2 regions of the Solibacillus sp. FSL W7-1464 genome follow, and region 2 is predicted to be linked to the other one. Evidence: predicted binding sites of a transcription regulator. Region 2 holds the regulator's gene; the other holds the start of a gene.
The links. The regulator Rex, encoded in region 2, represses fermentation and respiration genes when NADH is low (regulators of the CRP and FNR family bind a similar motif). The targets are predictions, from matches to a motif close to TTGTGAAATATTTCACAA.
Positions count from the first base shown of each region.

Region 1: MKZ25_RS10165 (DUF1641 domain-containing protein) is a predicted target of Rex. The motif match lies at 1,894-1,911, and genes of this name have one in related genera.

Region 1 is NZ_JBBORC010000001.1:2,079,427-2,082,855, reverse strand. Features, by position in the region: gene rarD (EamA family transporter RarD) at 1-645, shown strand, start outside; gene MKZ25_RS10170 (M15 family metallopeptidase) at 716-1,516, opposite strand; gene MKZ25_RS10165 (DUF1641 domain-containing protein) at 1,967-2,395, shown strand; gene MKZ25_RS10160 (NAD(P)/FAD-dependent oxidoreductase) at 2,431-3,429, shown strand, end outside.
Region 2 is NZ_JBBORC010000001.1:3,531,558-3,534,986, forward strand. Features, by position in the region: gene MKZ25_RS17600 (CPBP family intramembrane glutamic endopeptidase) at 1-253, shown strand, start outside; gene tatC (twin-arginine translocase subunit TatC) at 341-1,165, opposite strand; gene tatA (twin-arginine translocase TatA/TatE family subunit) at 1,183-1,410, opposite strand; gene MKZ25_RS17615 (redox-sensing transcriptional repressor Rex) at 1,491-2,123, opposite strand; gene MKZ25_RS17620 (ABC-F family ATP-binding cassette domain-containing protein) at 2,361-3,429, shown strand, end outside.

The DNA of each region.
Region 1 (3,429 bases), 1.5 Mb from region 2:
GCAGTTAACAATGGCCATATACTTCAGACAAGTTTAGGTTACTATATTAATCCGCTTATATCCGTATTGTTCGGGATGATCTTTTTCAAAGAGAAAATTTCCCGTGCTACTGCAATAGCAGTCATCATTGCGGCCATCGGGGTAGGGTATCAGGCAGTATTAGGCGGAACGATTCCTTGGGTATCACTTGCGCTGGCGCTGACTTTTGCTTTTTACGGGGTCATTAAAAAGCAGATTCCGCTCGATGCGACACGCGGACTCGCGATCGAAACATTGTTCGTTTTACCGATTGCCGTAGGGGTTTACATTTATTTAATGAACACATCGGAAATTGCTTTTATGCAGGTGGACTGGAAAACGAATCTACTATTGATGGGCGGTGGGATCGTGACGGCCTTGCCACTTGTCCTATTTGCGAAAAGTGCGCAAAAAATACCGTTCTATTTAATGGGTTTCATTCAATTTTTGTCACCGACGATCACCTTAATGCTCGGCATCTTTTTATACAATGAGCCGTTTACACTGACAGAGTTCATCACTTTCATATGTATTTGGCTGGCAGTATTCATCTTTTCGGCATCCAAAGTGCTCGAAGCGAGAAAACAGCATGCTACTTATAATAAAGAAAATGAAGTTAAAGTTTAATAAAAGTTCAAAAAAAACGACCTTTTTGCATATGCAAATGGTCGTTTTAATTATCATTATCAAAAACCTATCAAATTTCCTCCAATATGGAAGTAATTATATACCCGCCTACATTGTCACCCGATACCATAATATTCTTTGATTCAAGCGTATTAACAGATCTTTTGTTGCCGGTATAATGCACGAAATAAGTTGTATCATTTAATTTCATTTTGTAAAATTGCTTCTCTTTAAGATAGGCAATATATTCCTCGAACACAAAGTCATGCTGTTTCATCAAAACGCTATGGGGCAAGCCTATGTAACGGAAATGCCAAGGTTCATACTCGATCCCGGTAATGTCGACTTTGTCTTTTGGATAGCGTAGGATGTAGCCAAACTCCGCTGCATGTTCTTCCATCCATTTTCCTTCCTCAACATTTTCCATTTTGCCGACAGTCGAACCGATATCAATCGATAAGCCAGTCTGATGTTCACTATAGCCTGGGGGCAGCGAATAATCAGCACCATATTGTTCGTAAAGCTGTTCCTGAAGTTTACCGCTGCGATAGGCACTATTGATGATGAAATGTTCGATTCCATCATCCGCTGCAGCATCGAATAATTGCTTGAGCGGTGAAATAGCCTGTTCTTCAAGAAAATACTCTGAATTGACGACTACGTTTTTAGCAATGTCATAGGGAATAGTGGCTAAATGGTCAGGTTCACCCTGTAATGCGATATCCCGGTTAACAAGGACAAGATCCCCGTTTGAAACAGAATACGATGCCAGTGAAATCTGTTGGGGCAAGTCGGGAGCACCAACCTGCTCGGTCGTAAAAAATTGAAAGCCACTAACGGCAAAAATAAGTATAAAAATAATCTTTTTCATTAAATAACGCTCCTTCAATTTAAGCATAGCAAATAAAACGAAGTATTGAAGGTTAAATTGTGGAGATATTCCGAAGAACTATGAATCATAATGGGGGGAATCACTTTTTACTAGTAACGAATTTTAATTCCCTGATTTAAATACTTAATGAACCTTTAATAATGAAAAGAAACAACTGTTTCAATACTTTAAATATTAAAAATAATGAAGGGGAATTTTTATTATAAAATACACAATAATACGCTAAATACATAAAAATAAAATTATTTTAAATAATAAAATTACAGAATATTCTTGAATTAAGTTTTTCGGTCGTTTATTTCCGTTTTCTAATTGTAACAAACGAATCTTTGTGCTATCGTTGCTTATTGAATGGTATGTGAAAATTTTTACAATCGGTATGAAATTTTCGAAAAAAATAATATTAAGTGATGGCAAAGGAGAGTTATTATGTCAGAAATGAATAATCAGCAGGTAGAAAAAATGGCTGTTACACAAGAGCAATTAGATGTATTAGACCAGTTACTTAAGCCAGAGGTACAAGCTTCATTAACTACTTTAGTAGATAACTTACCGAAATTGGCTGAGATGACTACATTATTAACAAAAGCTTATGATTTCGCGACGAGTGTTGCAACAGACGAAACATTGAAAAATGATACAGTTGCTGCTGTAACAGAAATGGCCAGCCCAGTCGTTGGTACTGCAAAATCATTGGCACAAACAGCGATCGAAGCAAAAGACCGTGCTGAAGTTAACAATGAAACAGTAGGCGTATTCGGCTTATTAAAAATGTTAAAAGACCCGCAAGTTCAAGGGGCATTACGTTTTGCTAATGCATTTTTACAAGTAGCATCTGAACGCAAACAAATGAAATAGTTTGTACAATCTAATTTTATTGGAGGATTTTTAATATGGTAACTAAAGAAATCGTTATTTTAGGTGCTGGATTTGCTGGTGTTTTAGCAGCACAAACAGCTCGTAAATATTTAAATAAAGATGAAGCGCGTATTACAGTTGTAAACCAATTCCCGACACATCAAATCATTACTGAATTACACCGTTTAGCTGGTGGTACAATTGCTGAAGGTGCTGTCTCATTGCCACTTGAAAAGATTTTCAAAGGTTTGGACATCAACTTGGAAATCGCAAAAGTAAACAGATTTGACGTAGAAAGCAAAAATGTAGCACTTTCAAACGGCAAAACATTACAATACGATACATTAGTTGTTGCTTTAGGCAGTCAAACAGGTTTCTTCGGAATCCCAGGCTTAGAGGAGAACTCTTTCGTATTAAAATCGGTTGATGAAGCAAATGCAATCCGCGAGCATATCGAAGCACGCATTAAAGCATATGCAACAACTAAAGACGAAGCAGATGCGACAATCGTTATCGGCGGTGGCGGTTTAACAGGCGTTGAGCTTGTTGGTGAAATCGTAGACCATTTCCCTAAAGTTGCGGCGAAGTACGGTGTAAAATTTGAAGACCTTAAAATCAAACTAGTTGAAGCAGGTCCAAAAATCTTGCCGGTATTCCCGGAAAACTTAATCGAGCGTGCAACAGAGTCTTTATCGAAGCGTGGTGTTGAATTCATCACATCAACACCTGTAACTGGCGTTGAAGGCAATGTGATTCAATTAAAAGACCGTGAGCCAATCGTTGCAAATACCTTAGTATGGACAGGTGGAGTTGCTCCGCTTCCATTAGTAGGTGAATCAGGTTTAGCTGCAGATCGCGGTAAAGCAACAATCAATGACTTCCTGCAATCGACTTCACATCCTGAAGTATTTGTAATTGGTGATGCATCTGCACATATTCCAAACCCGGGTGACCGTCCAACTTACGCGCCAACTGCTCAAGTAGCATGGCAGCAAGGTGAAATTGCAGGATACAATATTTTTGCACAAATTAAA
Region 2 (3,429 bases):
TGTATTCCGCCGTGTCATTTTCGGATCGATTATTCAAAATTATAATTTCTGGATTGCAAGCATAATTAGTGCAATTGTATTCGCTGCGATTCATATGGATTTTACGCATATTTTACTGTATACGATCTGCGGGATGATCTTCGCATTTTTATATCATAAAACAAAGCGCCTTCTCACACCGATTATCGCGCATATCCTATTGAATGGTTTTGTCACGTTCATCCAAATGAATGCCGATAAGTTTCAAGTTTAATTTTTTCCCGCTATGTGCAATAGCGGGTTTTTTATATTATCTGTTTAAACGAAATAAAAAACGCTATCAAGTTCGATAGCGTTACCATTAACTATTATTCATCTGTTCCATTTGACGACGCTGCATTTCAAGGAGCTCCTCTACTTGCAGTTCACGCTCACGTTCCTCTTCTGCTAATATACGTTCTTTTTCAGCCACTTCATATTTTCGATAACCTAGACGTGCAATGATAATACTCAATTCATATAATACAAAAAGCGGAATCGCAATAATGATATTCGATACTAGATCAGGCGGCGCCAGAAGTACCGAAATCACAATTAATACAAAATAGGCATACTTCCGGAACTTTACCATGAGCTTCGGGTTAATAATCCCGAGACGTGAAAGAAACAGTGTGACAACCGGCAATTGAAACAGTACCGCAAAAGGCACAATTAACTTAATTAAAAATGAGAAGAATTCATTAATACCAATTGTTTGCGTAATATTCAAATCATTGGATAAATCCGTCATAAACCGCATTATAAATGGGAACAACACAAAATAGGCAAAGGCTATTCCCCCTATACACAGTACAAAAGCATACGGAATATATTTCAGTGTTGCCTTCCGTTCAGCCTCATGCAAACCAGGTGTTATAAATGCCCAAAGCTGGTATAGCAGTATTGGCGAAACAATAACGGCAGCTACTATAAATGTTACTTGTAAATAAACGGTTAAAGGATCTGCCGGACTAAATGCGTTCATCGAAAAACTGGCAGCTAAATCGCTGCGTTGAATGTATCGAATAAGTGGTTTCGCCGAATAGAATCCGACGAAAAGAGCCATCACGAAGTAAACCGCTACGAAAAATAGGCGTTTTCTAAGCTCTTCCATATGTTCAACTACGGTTAATTCCCTTGAATTCATAGCAAGACATCCTTATTTTACTTAACTTCGTTTTTTTCGTTCTCTTTATGTTCAATCACTTTTTTCTTCGTATCGAAATCGTCGTCGTCATCCGTCAAGCCTTTCGTAGCGCTACGGAATTCACGTAAAGTTGTCCCCATCGCACGACCTAATGATGGCAATTTTTTGGGTCCGAATATTAACAAAGCAATCAGTCCAATGATAATCAGGCTCACAGGTGTAATCGCATTTAGATGTATAATCACTATAGCCACCTCCTCTATTATTATGTATATTTTACATTAATTAACTAGAATTTGCTATTTATAGTAATAATAATTTGTTACTATCCTGAGTTTCGTACTAAATACGTAAGTGCCTGTAATTCTACCGAAAGATCAATGTTCATCACTTTAATCGTATCGGGAACAGATAAACGTACGGGTGTAAAATTTAATATACCTTTTGCATTTATTTTAACAAGTCGGTCTGTCATCATTTGTGCTGAACGAGATGATACCGTCAATATTGCTAATTCTGCGCCAAATTCTTCATACATTTCTTCCAAACGATCTGGATGGAATACTGGAATATCACTAATCGTTGTTCCTTCCATCGGTGCCTTCGTATCAAATGCAACAACGATACGTGTGTTATGATTTTTTTGGAAGTTATATTTTAGTAAGCCATTTCCCAGATTCCCGACTCCTATTAATGCAACATTCATTGCCTCATCCTGATCTAAAGTCTGGCGGAAAAATTCCAGTAAATACTGGACATCATATCCATATCCCTTTTTACCGAGTGCTCCAAAATAAGAAAAGTCACGTCGAATCGTCGCAGAATCTATTTTCATCGCATCACTTAATTCCTGTGAAGAAATACGTTTTTTACCTTCTGTTGCGAAGTTTTTTAAAAATCGATAATAAAGAGGAAGTCTTTTTGTTGTTGCTTGTGGAATTTTTACTTCTTGTTTCACACATTCTCCTCCTATGTACATTTGGAAATCTTTTTCAAATAATGCCTCCGTATAACCTGTCGAGGATACCCAACATGATATAGTTGTCGCCAAGCAATAAGACATGTATAACATGAACTCCGCTCTTTGTGCAGAAGCAAGTTAATCTTACTAAACAAGAAGCGACAAGTAAAGTATCCATCGTTGCGAACAATGTTCCCATCCATTAAACTAAATAGGAGAAACTGAGGTGTAAACATGATTGTCTTACAAGTAAATCAATTATATAAATCCTTTATTACAGATGAAATATTAAGCGGTGTAAAACTAGAAGTACAGCACCGTGATCGCGTAGCATTAGTAGGACGAAACGGTGCCGGCAAGTCCACGTTATTAAAAATAATCGCCGGACAAATGAGCTATGACTCTGGTGAAATCATTATTCCAAAAGACGTTCAGGTCGGCTATTTAGAGCAACATGCAGGCATCGATTCCGAACTTTCAATTTGGGACGAAATGATGACAATTTTCGCAAACCTGCAAAATCAGGAGCAAACGCTGCGTCAACTTGAACAGCAAATGGCCGATCCTGCAATTTATGAAGACAGCGAACAATATACACGCATCATGGCAGAATATGACCAGTTGCAGCATGATTTCAAAGATGCAGGCGGATACCAGTATGAAGCCGATACCCGCTCTGTTCTGCATGGGATGCAATTTTTCCCTGAAGATTATCAAAAGCCGATTCGCTCTCTATCCGGCGGACAACGGACACGCTTAGCACTCGCCAAGCTTCTTTTGTCCAAGCCCGATCTCCTTATTTTAGATGAGCCGACAAACCATCTTGATATTGAAACACTGTCTTGGCTGGAAGGCTATCTAAAAGGTTATGAAGGAGCGATTTTAATTGTTTCCCATGACCGCTATTTCCTGGATCAGGTCGTGTCGATTGTTTATGAAGTGTCCCGTACAAAAGTGTCGAAATATGTAGGGAACTACAGCGCCTATTTAGATGAAAAGGCGAAAAACTACGAACGTGATTTAAAAATGTATGAGCGCCAAATGGATGAAAAGGCCAAGCTCGAAACATTTATCCAAAAAAACCTGGCCCGGGCTTCAACTACAAAGATGGCACAATCACGACGCAAAGTACTGGAGAAGACGAATTGGATGGACTCTCCTGATGGCGACGAAAAAAGTGCCAATTTCGGCTTTACAATCGATCGTCAAAGCGGAAATGACGTTTTGTCGGTGGATAATTTAACAGTCGGTTTTACGGACAAGGCCGTTTCCAAAAATATTGGGATGCGAATTTTTAGAGAAG